DNA from 3 places in the Hominiventricola sp. genome. Region 1 is predicted to be linked to each of the others. Evidence: predicted binding sites of a transcription regulator. Region 1 holds the regulator's gene; each other region holds the start of a gene.

Region 1 (4,438 bases):
ATACATCCACCATAAACTGATCCATGCAGATACGTCCAAGAATCGGCGCCTGACATCCGCGGATCAATACCCGGCCTTTGCCCGACAATGCCCTCGGATAACCGTCTCCGTATCCTACCGGAATGGTTGCCACTTTCATCTCATGATCTGCCACATAGGTTCCACCATAACTGATGGCCGCACCCGGCTGAAGTTCTTTGATAAATACAATATGGCTTTTCAAACTCATAACCGGAGCCAGAGGCGCTGCCATTTTGTTGACTTCATCCGACGGATACATGCCATAGATGGAAATCCCCGCACGCACGATATCCATGTTGGCGTCCTTCATATCATAAATACCCGCACTGTTGGAGCAGTGATGATATTTAATCGGTACCTGACGATCCTCCAGAAGTTTTGCAAATGCCTGGTATCTTGTCAGCTGCTCATTGGCCGCCGTCTTATCCCGCTCATCTGCCCTTGCAAAATGAGTAAACAGTCCTTCTGTCTCCAGATTCGGCAGTCCACTGATCTCTTTTACAATATCTGCACTCTCCGCTGTATCTGCAAATCCAATGCGGGACATACCTGTATCCACTTTAATATGCACATGGACCGTCTTCTGCTGGCGAACAGCCTCTTCGGAAAGCTGGCGCGCCATAGACAGCTTAAATACTGCCGGACGAATATCATAGCGTACCACATCCTCATAAGCATCCGGGAACACAAATCCCAGAATCAGAATAGGCTTTTTCACGCCCTCCTTCCGGAGAATCAAAGCTTCCTCGATGGTAGCCGTTGCGAATCCCCATACATAAGGGTACTCCTGTACCATCTGTGCAATAGGCACTGCTCCATGGCCATATCCGTCTGTTTTCACCACGGCGATCATTTGGGTCTCCGGGTTCAGATTTTCTTTCATATTTCTAAAATTATATGCAACAGCATCCAGATTGATCTCTGCACATACTCTCATATAATGTTTCATTCCTCTTCTCCTTTCATGGCCTCCGGCAGATACTGAATCAGATGCCGGGCCATTAAGCCATAGGTTCCTTCTGTGCGGGCCGCCAGATCACCTGCTCTTCCGTGAAGCCAGACGCCCAGCCGTGCCGCATCTTCTGCTTTCACCTTCTGTCCCAAAAGGCCTGCAATGATTCCAGTCAGTACATCGCCGCTTCCCGCCGTGGACATGCCATTATTTCCCGTGGAATTTATCCAGCAGGCTCCATCCGGAAACGCTACGGCCGTGGGTGCATCTTTTAATACACAGATACAATGATATTTCTCTGCACAGGCCTTCGCCTGCCCCGGAATATCCGCAGAAATGGCTGCTGCCGGCTGATCCATCAGCCTTCCGAACTCTCCCACATGAGGCGTCACAATCAGTGGGCCTTCATGCTGCAAGAGTCCTTCCCGATGTTTCGCTGCAAGGTTAATTCCATCCGCATCCAGCACCATAGGACCATGAAATTCCGTCAGCGTCTTTTGTACCAGCGCAGCCGCCCAGGTTTCTTTTCCAAGGCCAGGTCCTATCGCCACCGTATCCGCCCAGTCAAGGGCTTCGGATAGCTTTTCCTCCGCCTCCCTCGCCGCGGAAAAGGTGGTCAGAATTGCCTCCGGAAGAAGCATCTGTAAAATGACTCTGTTTTCTTCTCTGGTAAAAATCCGTACCAGTCCTGCTCCTGTCCGCAGCGCCGCATAACCGCACAGATAGGAAGCCCCTGCCATGTTCACACTTCCTGCAATACAAAGCACCTTTCCAAACATTCCTTTATGGGATCTGTTCGGGCGGTCAGGAAGCAATTTCAAAATTTCTTTTTCTATCATATCTATTTCCATAAAAAAGAGCCTGCCGCAAAAGAATTCCGATCCATTACCGGTACTCCTTTGCAGCGGCCCCCTATTATCTTTCCTTATTCTCCGTTCTCAGGCCGTTCATAGCTGCTGATCCGGTAGGATAACTGCATCAGGCTGTCCACCAGATGAACATTCTCCACAACCACATCCTTCGGCACATCCAGATCCAAATGAGCAAAGTTCCACAATGCTTTAATTCCGCATGCTACCAGTCTGGTCGCTGCCTCCTGTACCTTGCTCTTTGGAAGGGTGAGCACTGCAATCTCAATCTGCTCCTGCTCCACAAACTCTTCCAGATCGTCCATCATCATCACCGGAATGCCGCGAACCATCGTTCCACAAAGATCCGGACGCACATCGAAAATGGCTTTCGTTACAAATCCGTTCTTCTCAAAATCATAGTTCGCCAGGGCGTGTCCAAAATTACCGCCACCGATAATGATCATAGGATGTGTTTTATTCACTCCCAGAATCTTGCCAATCTCATCGTACAGATACTGTACATTATATCCATATCCCTGCTGACCAAAGCCTCCGAAATTATTCAAATCCTGCCGGATCTGGGAAGCAGTCACCTGCATCTTATTGCTCAATTCGCTGGATGAGATACGTTCCACTCCATTATTCAGAATCTCACCAAGATATCTATAATACCGCGGCAGTCTTTTGATTACCGCCTTTGATATTTGTCTTTCCTCCATCAGAAAAACCTCCGATTTATATACTGCACTAATTATAAAACCCTGTCTAATCTTTGTCAAACACTTGTTACGCACTTGCGCCACTGTACATGAGAGCTCCCATTGAAAAAGCTGTCAACTATTCTGACAGCTCTTCCCATTTTTCATATAATTCTTCCAGTTTCGTCTGGATGGCATCTTTTTCTTTGGAAAGCTTCGTCACTTCCGCCACATTGGTGAAGATTTCTTTCTTCTCCAATTCCGCATCAATCTCTTTATCCCGGTCCTCCAGCTCTTCAATGCGGCTTTCCACTTTTTTCAGCTCGTTTTGTTTTTTCCGAAGCTGTGCCTGCTGCTCCTTCTGCTGCTTCCAGTCCAGCTTGGAATCTGTATCTGCGGTTGTCTCTTCTGCCGAAACCATTTTCGAAGGAGCCGCGGTAAAATTCACCATCGTCTCTTTCTTTTCCAGATAATAATCATAATTTCCAATATAATTGGTCAGTCCCTGATTTTCCAGATCCAAAATCCTGGTTGCTACTGTATTGATGAAATAACGGTCATGAGAGACAAACAGCACAGTTCCAGTATAATGGTTCAGTGCATCCTCCAACACCTCTTTGGACACGATATCCAGGTGGTTGGTCGGCTCGTCGAGGATGAGGAAATTTGCCTCCGAGAGCATGAGCTTCGCCAGGGAAACACGGCCACGCTCACCACCACTTAAATCTTTAATCCGTTTAAATACGTCATCCCCGGTAAAGAGAAAGGCTGCCAGTACGTTGCGGATCTTTGTATTGGTCAGTGTCGGATAGGCATCAGAAAGCTCCTCAAACACCGTCTTTTCCATATGAAGCACATGGTGCTCCTGATCGTAATAACCAATCTGTACCCGGGAGCCCAGATGTACTTCTCCCTCATCTGCCGGGAGCACCTGATTTAAAATTTTCAGAATGGTAGTCTTTCCCGTACCATTGCTTCCGATAAGCGCCACTCTCTCACCACGCTTAATCTCAAAATCAATATCCTTGAACAATGTCTGAGGCGGAAATGCCTTGGACAGTCCCAGTACTGTAAGTACGTCATTACCGCTTACCACCCGCGGCTCCAGCTCAATATGCATATCTGCCTTTACTTCAGAAGGTTTGTCCAACACATCCAGCTTATCCAGCATTTTCTCACGGCTCTCGGCACGCTTGATGGATTTCTCGCGGTTGAAGGATTTCAGTTTCGCAATGACTTCCTCCTGATGTTTGATCTCCCGCTGCTGGTTCAAATACGCCTGCATCTGTGCTTCCCGGAGCATGGCTTTTTTCTGGGCGTAATCGGAATAATTGCCCATGAATGTAGTCACTTCTCCCTGATCGATCTCAATGACCTTGGTTACTACACGGTTCAGAAAATACCGGTCATGGGATACGATGAGTACGGCTCCCTGATAGTTCATGAGGAAGGTCTCCAGCCAGGTGATAGAACCCATATCCAGGTGGTTGGTGGGCTCATCCAACATAATAATATCCGGTTTGGAGAGCAGCAATTTACCCAGTGAAACACGGGTCTTCTGTCCACCGGACAGGGTATCCACATGCTTGGAAAAATCTTCTTCCGTAAATCCGAGGCCCTTTAATACACCCGTAATCTCACTTTTCCAGGCATATCCGTTCTTCTGCTCAAACTCATGGCTCAGTCTTGCATACTGGTCCATCAGCTCCTGCAGTTCGGCACCCTCTGCCTGTTTCATGGAAAGCTCCATGCTGCGGATCCGAGCTTCCAGATCGAGCACATCCTGCTTCACCGTCAGAAGCTCATCAAAAATCGTGTTTCCACTCTGCATCTCCTGATGCTGAGCAAGATATCCGATGGTGGCACCTTTGTTGATCACCGTCTGCCCGTCATCTGCCGCCATCTCCCCTATGATA
Region 2 (4,438 bases), on a different contig from region 1:
ATCCGGATTCTTTTGATTATGTATTTTACAGCTACGGTCTCCGGATGTATGGCAATATGCCGCTTATTGAACCACAGGAATGGAAAGAAACTCATAAAATTGAAGAATTCGTCATTGTGATTGACACATCCATGTCCTGCAGCGGCGATCTGGTGAGAAAATTTCTGGAGGAGACGTATCACATCCTGGCTGAGACGGAGAGCTTCTTTCGGAAAGTACATATCCGGATTCTGCAATGTGATGATGCAGTACGTGCAGATCAGCTGATTACAACAGGAGAAGAACTGAAACAGTACATGGATCATCTGCAGCTCTATGGAGATGGAGGAACGGATTTCCGCCCCGCATTCACCTATGTGCAGCAGCTCATCGACCAGGGTGAATTTAAAAATCTGAAAGGATTATTGTATTTCACCGATGGAAAAGGAACCTTCCCGCGGAAGAGGCCGCCCTATGATGCGGCGTTCATTTTATTCAGGGAAGATTATAAGGAGGTAAGTGTTCCGCCTTGGGCAATCCGCCTGATGCTGGACGAAGAAGACTTATGAATATCAAGCGAGCAAAAGAAGAAATCAAACATACCATTGATGCATACCACCTGCGGGGAGCGGACGGAAAGTACCGGATTCCGGTGATCCGCCAGCGCCCGGTGCTGCTCATGGGACCGCCAGGTATCGGTAAGACCCAGATTATGGAGCAGGTGGCCGAAGAGTGCGGACTGCCTCTTCTTTCCTACACCATCACCCATCATACCCGCCAGAGTGCCATTGGCCTTCCTTTTATCAGGGAAAAAGAATATCAGGGAAAGATGCATTCTGTGACGGAATATACCATGAGTGAGATCATTTCCGCGGTCTATGAGAAGATGGAGGAGACAGGGCAGCAGGAAGGAATCCTCTTTATCGATGAGATCAACTGCGTGTCTGAGACACTGGCACCCACCATGCTTCAGTTCCTGCAGTGTAAGACCTTCGGTAACCAGCAGGTGCCGGAAGGATGGATCATTGTGGCAGCAGGCAACCCGCCGGAATATAACAAATCCGTCCGGGAGTTCGATATTGTTACCTTGGACCGTGTGAAGAAGATTGAGATAGAGGCAGACTATCAGGTGTGGAAAGAATTTGCCTATGAGCAGAAGATTCATGGCGCCATCATTTCGTATCTGGATATTAAACCGGACAATTTTTATCAGATCGAGACGACTGTGGACGGGAAACGTTTTGTGACGGCCAGAGGCTGGCAGGATCTTTCAGAAATTTTGCAGGTTTACGAGGCACTGGATATTCCGGTGGACCAGGAAGTGGTGGGACAGTATCTCCAGCATGGCAGAATTGCCAAGGACTTTGCGGCGTATCTCGACCTCTATGCAAAATACAAGACCGATTACCAGATTGACGGTATCTTAAAAGGCGTGTGGAAACCGTCCGCCATTGAGAAACTTAAATTTGCCGCTTTCGATGAGCGGCTCAGTGTGGTGGGGCTTCTCATCAGCCGTCTGGGCGAGATCTTTTCCCAGGTACAGGCTGTGGATGAGCAGGTCACAGAGGTATATGAGCAGCTGAAAGCGAAGAAAGCGTTGGAAGGGGAACTGGATGAAGCAATCCGGGCAGATTTTGAAGCTCAGGTGAGCAGAAGAGAGCAGATGGTGGAGGAAGCTGCGGAAAATCTGGAATGCGCCTTTGATTTCTGCGAGACTGCATTCGGAGAGGGACAGGAGCTGGTAGTCTTTGTCACGGAGCTTACGATCAATCCCTACAGTTCCTGGTTTATCAGTGAAAATGGCTGCGACCGCTATTACAAATACAATAAAGGACTCTTATTCCGGGAAGGCCGGCAGGGAATCCTCGATGATATGGATGCTCTCCGTGACCGGATGGAAAGAAGAGAAGGAGGACAGTAGGATGGCGGATATTCTGAAGGTACTGGAATTTTGCATGGATCATCTGGTGGAAATTGCCATTCTGATCTTTGAATTTATCGGCGTGGGAATTATTATTTTCTCTGGCCTCCGTGGATTCTGGCTGTATCTGAAACGGTCGCTGGAGACAAAGCTGACTCTGGCCAAAGGTCTGGCTATGGGTCTGGAGTTTAAGCTTGGAAGCGAGATCTTAAGAACGGTGATTGTCCGGGACTGGAAAGAGATCGGCACCGTAGCAGGAATTATCGCTTTACGTGCAGCATTGACCTTCCTCATTCACTGGGAAATCAAAGAAGAAGAAAAAGAAATGCATTAAGCATAAAGATCAAAAGAGCCGTCATCCGCTGGCAGTAGATGCCAGATGGATGGCGGCTTTTTGGGAGTTCAAATGTAATTATCTGCGGGCAGGTAATGCCACGCGTACCACTTTCTGGAATGCTTCCAGAAATACATAGATGATGACGATATTTACAAAGAAGTTCATGGTACATTTAATGATTCTGGTGGTCAGAAGTACCTGAAGCGGGGTGCCGTACATCAGGTACAGCCAGGTGGATGTCAGCGTAATGCTGATAACGAATTCCACCAGTGCACAGGCAACAGCGCGGAGCTTGGTGATTTTGGAACGATACAGAATCAGTCCGCAAAGTGCGCCAACCAGAGCATAGCTTAAGGAAAATCCCGGAAAATAGGAAAATCCTCTGACAAAGCAGTTCAGCATGTCGCCAAGGAATCCAACCGTGAAGCCCATCACCGGGCCGCCCATCATACCGGCAGCAATAAATGCCAGGAATCCGATACGGATCTCAACGATAGAAGAGATCGGAATGTTGAAGAATGACAGTACCACGTACAGTGCAATGAAGAAACCACAGATACATAAGTTCTGTACTTTGCACAGTTCCTGCAGCTGGTATTTGAGATCCAGCGCTTCTTTTGAAATCTGCATAAAAAATACACCTCCATAGATGAAATGCAGGGGTGAAGGAACCAGTCCTTCGCTGAATGATAAGTGACTCATAAATAATATCTTTCAGGCACCACATCTGAGATGTATCCTCATATGTAGCAACGGGTGCGAATCAGACACCGTAAGCCTTTGGGCTTTTCGTCCCGTGACAACTCCCCATCCACGGGCACTTAACGCGTAAGATTCTACTTCGCTATTATTTACTTGATTTCCATTATAGCAGTTTCTGGAATTGCGTCAAGTGTTTAACAAAATATTTTGCACCAGATATATTCCAAATTAATATGTCAAAAATATAACAAACCCATTGACTATCCTGAAAATAGGTGTATAGTAAAGATTGTGAAAGAAAAAACAATTTCAACTATCAGCAGAATGGAGGATTGAAAAGATGGCAAACAGAATCGTTTTAAATGAAACATCTTATCATGGGAAAGGAGCCATTCAGGAGATCGCAGGAGAAGTAACCCGCAGAGGCTTCCGAAAGGCATTTGTATGTTCGGGTCCGACCCTTTATAAGCATGGGGTAACCAAGAAAGTGACCGATGTACTGGAGCAGGCAGGATGTCCTTACGAGGTTTATACCAATATTAAAGAGAACCCGACCATTGAGAATGTGCAGGATGGTGTGAAAGCATACAAAGCATCCGGAGCAGACTTTATCGTAGCACTGGGAGGTGGTTCTCCCATGGATACGGCAAAGGCAATCGGAATTATCATCAATAACCCGGAGTTCGAGGATGTGAGAAGTCTGGAAGGTGTAGCACCGACCAAGAATCCGTCGGTTCCGATTATTGCAGTTCCGACCACAGCAGGTACTGCATCAGAGATTACCATTAACTATGTCATTACCGACACCGAAAAGAGAAGAAAATTCGTATGTGTTGATACCCATGATATTCCGATTGTGGCAGTGGTTGACCCGGATATGATGTCTTCTATGCCGAAGGGACTGACGGCAGCAACCGGCATGGACGCGCTGACCCACGCTATTGAAGGATACATTACCAAGGCAGCATGGGAGATGACGGATATGTTCCATCTGAAAGCCATTGAGCTGATTTCTTCTTCCTTAAGAGGTGCAGTTGAGAATACACCGGAAGGCCGGGAAGGAATGGCGCTTGGCCAGTACGTTGCAGGAATGGGATTTTCCAACGTAGGACTTGGAATTGTACATTCCATGGCACACGCACTGGGGGCTGTCTATGACACTCCGCATGGCGTGGCAAATGCAATTCTGCTTCCGACGGTTATGGAATTTAACGCAGATGCGACCGGAGAGAAATATAGAGACATTGCAAAGGCAATGGGCGTTCAGGGAACAGAGACTATGAGTCAGGAAGAATACCGGAAAGCAGCCGTTGATGCGGTCCGCAAACTGGCTTCCGATGTTGGCATTCCGAAAGACCTGAAAGGAATTGCAAAAGAAGAGGATGTACGGTTCTTAAGTGAAAGTGCAGTGGCAGATGCCTGCGCACCGGGTAACCCGAAAGAGGCAACTCTGGAAGATATTGAGATGCTGTACCGCAAACTTCTGTAAAGACGTTATC
Region 3 (4,438 bases), on a different contig from region 1:
GCCTCCGGACATACTTCCTGATAAGAAGCTGCGCTCGCTGCAAGCCGCTGCTCTGCGATAGTATCTGCAGTCATCTCATGCACACCACTTAAGCAGACACCTGCAATCAGGGTGATCACACAAAGAATGACTGCTGCCTTCGGGATCGGGAAACTCTTCTCTCCCTCTTCTTTCTGTTTTCTGCAGCCATAGGGAACCGGTACAGAGATCTCATCGATCAGAGGAGTCACCATATTGCCAATGACAACTGCATAGCTGACAGAGTCTGCAGAGCTTCCGAAAATCCGGAACACACCGCTCAGAACACCAATCAGAATACCATAAAGTAACTGACCGGTAGAGGTAACCGGACTTGTGACCGGATCGGTTGCCATGAAGAATGCTGCCATCATGATTCCTCCGCCTGCCAGATGTGCCAGAAGAAAATTCGGATTGAATCCCTGTCCGCCGAACAGTGCAATAAATGCAGTAAAGCTTACTAAGATTGCTGCCGGAATTTCAAAAGTAATTCCGCCCATTGCCAACAGAATGATGCCTCCAATGAACAATGCAATGGTAGAGTTACCAATGACACCACTGGTATTTCCAATAAACATCTGTATTACATTGACCGCCTCACCTGATGCCATCTGAGCCAGCGGAGTTGCAGAACTGTATCCATCTACCGCATAGTTTGCAACGATACCGCTGAAAGAAATCAACAGGAAACAACGTCCAGCCAATGCCGGGTTCATAAAGTTATGTCCAAGTCCTCCAAACAGGTTCTTTGCAACAATAATTGCAAATACAGCGCCCAGGCACGGGATATAGAGCGGAACACTTGCCGGAATACACAGTGCAAGAAGAAGTCCTGTAACAATGGCGCTGCCATCCTTCAATGTATTTTCTCTATGTGCTATGTAATCAAACACAAATTCTGCCAGCACAGCTGAAATGATGGATGCTGCAATAACCAGCAATGCCTGCATTTTAAAATGCCAGATACCCATGACGGTTGCAGGCAGAAGACACAGGATTACATCATACATGACAACACCTGTCGTCAGCTTGCTCCTTACATGTGGGCTGGAAGAAACATTGTATAATTTACTCATCTTTTTCCTCCCCCTTTACTTTCTTTTAGCCGCCATGATCTCGGCTTTTGTCTGTTTGAACAGCTGCATCAGCGGCCGTTTCGCAGGACAGATAAATGTACAGGAACCGCAGGCAATACATTCCAGACCATACAGTTTCTTCTCATAGCGTTCATAATCTTTTCTCTCGGCTGCTGCTGCCATCATCTGCGGTACCAGGCCAATCGGACAGACCTGACCACAGCGTCCGCAGCGCAAACATGCGGTCTGCTGTTTCTCTGCCTCTGCCACCGGATCTTTTTTCAGAACCGTCAGGGCATTATTGTTCTTATTAACTGCTGCGGAAAGCCACGGCATTGCAAATCCCATCATCGGACCGCCGCACAGGATCTTCTCCGGCTCCTCGCCATCCTTGAATCCGCCTGCCGCTTCCAGCATTTCTTCATATGAGGTTCCGATCTTCACCATCAGGTTGCACGGTTTGTTGACGCCGTCACCGGACACTGTGAAGCCTCTCTCCATCAAAGGTTCTGATTTAGCAACTGCACGATAAATAGCACGGACAGTTGCCACATTGTCTACTACACATCCTACATCTGCAGGAAGCATTCCAAGTTTGATATGTTTTCCTGCTACCACATCCATAATGGCGCGCTCACCACCCTGCGGATACTTCACCTGTACCGGATGAACATGGACGTTGGTTTCGCCGGCGCATGCCTTCTGAACAGCTGCGATGGCTTCCGGTTTATTTTCCTCAATCAGCACAACTCCCTCTGCATTCGGGAAGAGCTGAAGCATGATCTTCAATCCAGCAACGATCTCATCTGCGTAAGTTCTCATGAGCTGATCATCGCAAGTAATATAGGGCTCACATTCTGCGCCATTGGCAATCACATATTTGATGGCTGCCGGATCCTTCGGTGCCAGCTTTACATGGGTCGGGAATCCTGCTCCGCCAAGTCCTACAATACCAGCTGCTTTGACTTTTGCCAGAATCTCCTGGGTTGTCAGCGTAGCCGGATCAACTTCTACACCCACACCTTCGGTCAGCGTATACTCTCCATCATTGGTAACTACGATGGAAAGATCTGTCGTACCAAGTACATTTTCCCGTTTTTCAATTGCTTTTACGGTTCCTGAAACAGAACTGATAATGTTAGCCGATACAAAGCCATCCGCCTCTGCAATGATCTGGCCCGCCAGCACACTGTCTCCTTTTTGAACCAGTGGTTTTGCCGGTTTTCCAATATGCTGATTCAGATGAAAAACCAACTCTCCTTTCGGAAGCCAGGTCTGAAACGGAATATCACGTGCAAATTCTTTTCCGTCATACGGATGCACGCCGCCATGAAATGTTTTCTTATACATATGGCCTTTTCCTCCTTCTCTATCTCCACAGTTGTGATGCAGCAGACTGCCCCATCACAACTATAAAGTATGCACTGCTTAATACTCCTTATTTTACTGCAGCCGGTGCAGCAGCCGACTGTCAACTATCAGCTTCTAATAAAAAATGCTGTATCACTTTGTCAAAATTTAGACAAATGATACAGCACCAATTGCACCTCTGTTTTCTTTTTTCAACTTGTTGTCTAGCCTTCTTATATCCCTCATCAGTCAATATCTCCTATTAGAAACCTTAATTCATTCTAACACGAATTTCTGTTTATGAAAAGTTTTTTCTTCGTTTATTGTTTAACAATTGCATTCCCGTTTCTGTTATGTTAAAATATAATAGTTGAGTTTCATTTTGGAGACGTATCGAAGTGGCCATAACGAGCTTGACTCGAAATCAAGTTGTCGGGTAACCGGCACGTGGGTTCGAATCCCACCGTCTCCGCTAAAAGGCTTTCCCATTGGGGAAAGCCTTTTTCACATTAATGCCAGTCTTTCATAATCTCCAGGATTTCTTCTTCGTAATCTCCTGTCAATTCCTCCTGCTTGCCGCCATGACGGAGATTATTTTCCACGCCCCAGATATCATCATGGAATTCCCAGATATGATAAGGCACGCCGCGGTAATCAAAATCAATGCTGCCGCAGCCATCTTCCTCTGTATATTTGTAGTCCCAGCCGCGATCTTCCAGAAATGCGCGGACTTTTGCCAGTCTCTTTCTATTTTCCATCGTGTTCTTCTTTCTCTTTAGCGGAATGCCAGAAGCATGTCCACATCTTTTCTCTTCGGTGCTGCAGGTTCGTCTGCCGGATAACCAACAGGAATCAATGCGCCAACCCGGATACCTTCCGGCAGCTCCAGAAATGCTGCCACCCTCTTTTCATCATAGATTCCCATAATACAGGTACCTAATCCTTTTTCCCATGCTGCCAGACAGAATGCCTCTGCTGCCACACCTGCATCAAAACACTCCCATGCCTCTCCTCTGGTGGTGGTAAAGGAGCCATCCCGCTCGTAGCCGGAACGTCCGGAAATATAAGTAAGTGCAATCAATGCCGGAGCCTGGCTGATAATATCTCCATTATGAGCAGATCCTTCCGTGCAGTGATCTGCAATCTGCTGCTTTAACACTGGATCTTCCACACAGATATAACGGACCGTCTGGGTATTTTTCCAGCTGGGTGCAAATCTGGCAGTATCCACGATCTCCTCAATCAGTTCGTGCGGAATGCTGTCCTCTTTATATTTTCGAATGCTTCTTCTGTTTTTGATGCATGTGATTGCTTCCATCGCAAATCCTCCTCGCTTTTCATCCTGTTTTCTATTATAATGGGTTCCCTTCCTACTTGCAACTACGGTATTTACACTATATAATACCTTCCAGAAAGGAATTTTCATTATGAATAAACGAAATTACCAGCGTGAACTGGACGATCTGATAAAAGAAATCGAAACAGAAGGTCAAGTTCCCACGCTTCTTCTTCACTCCTGCTGTGCACCTTGCAGCAGCTATGTGCTGGAATATCTGTCCCAGTATTTTAAAATCACAGTTCTGTACTACAACCCGAACATTTATCCGGAAAGCGAGTACCGCTACCGTGCTGAGGAGCAGAAGCGTTTCATCAGTCTTCTTCCTGTAAAGCATCCCATTTCTTTTGTGGAAGGCGATTATATTCCAAAGGATTTCTACCAGACGGTAAAAGGTCTGGAGCACATCCGTGAAGGCGGTGAACGCTGTTTTGCCTGCTATCGGCTGCGGCTTACGGAAGCTGCCAACGCAGCAAAGGAACTGGGGCTTGACTATTTTGCAACTACCCTCACCATCAGTCCCTTAAAAAATGCCCCCAAACTAAATGAAATCGGTGAAGAACTGGCAGACACCTATCATGTCCGCTGGCTCCCCAGCGATTTCAAAAAGAAAAACGGTTATAAACGTTCCACCGAATTATCCCACGAGTATGGCATG

Evidence for each region. Region 1 encodes Rex, which represses fermentation and respiration genes when NADH is low (regulators of the CRP and FNR family bind a similar motif). Its sites were predicted from a motif close to ATTGTTAANTANTTAACAAT; they were not measured.
Region 2: a site for Rex is predicted at 3,172-3,191, ahead of fucO (lactaldehyde reductase). Genes of this name have one in related genera too.
Region 3: a site for Rex is predicted at 2,602-2,621, ahead of rsxC (electron transport complex subunit RsxC). Genes of this name have one in related genera too.

What each region holds. Positions count from the first base shown of each region.
Region 1 is NZ_DBLYVB010000001.1:113,727-118,164, forward strand. It holds gene alr (alanine racemase) at 1-970, opposite strand, end outside; gene ACZMB2_RS00610 (NAD(P)H-hydrate dehydratase) at 967-1,812, opposite strand; gene ACZMB2_RS00615 (redox-sensing transcriptional repressor Rex) at 1,899-2,543, opposite strand; gene ACZMB2_RS00620 (ABC transporter ATP-binding protein) at 2,662-4,438, opposite strand, start outside.
Region 2 is NZ_DBLYVB010000002.1:48,240-52,677, forward strand. It holds gene ACZMB2_RS02320 (vWA domain-containing protein) at 1-548, shown strand, start outside; gene ACZMB2_RS02325 (AAA family ATPase) at 545-1,900, shown strand; gene ACZMB2_RS02330 (DUF1622 domain-containing protein) at 1,902-2,234, shown strand; gene ACZMB2_RS02335 (folate family ECF transporter S component) at 2,313-2,867, opposite strand; THF riboswitch at 2,986-3,083, opposite strand; gene fucO (lactaldehyde reductase) at 3,280-4,428, shown strand.
Region 3 is NZ_DBLYVB010000002.1:75,479-79,916, reverse strand. It holds gene ACZMB2_RS02490 (RnfABCDGE type electron transport complex subunit G) at 1-146, opposite strand, end outside; partial or broken gene ACZMB2_RS02485 (RnfABCDGE type electron transport complex subunit D) at 186-1,094, opposite strand; gene rsxC (electron transport complex subunit RsxC) at 1,110-2,444, opposite strand; tRNA gene ACZMB2_RS02475 (tRNA-Ser) at 2,829-2,916, shown strand; gene ACZMB2_RS02470 (kinase) at 2,954-3,202, opposite strand; gene ACZMB2_RS02465 (nitroreductase family protein) at 3,220-3,762, opposite strand; gene ACZMB2_RS02460 (epoxyqueuosine reductase QueH) at 3,872-4,438, shown strand, end outside.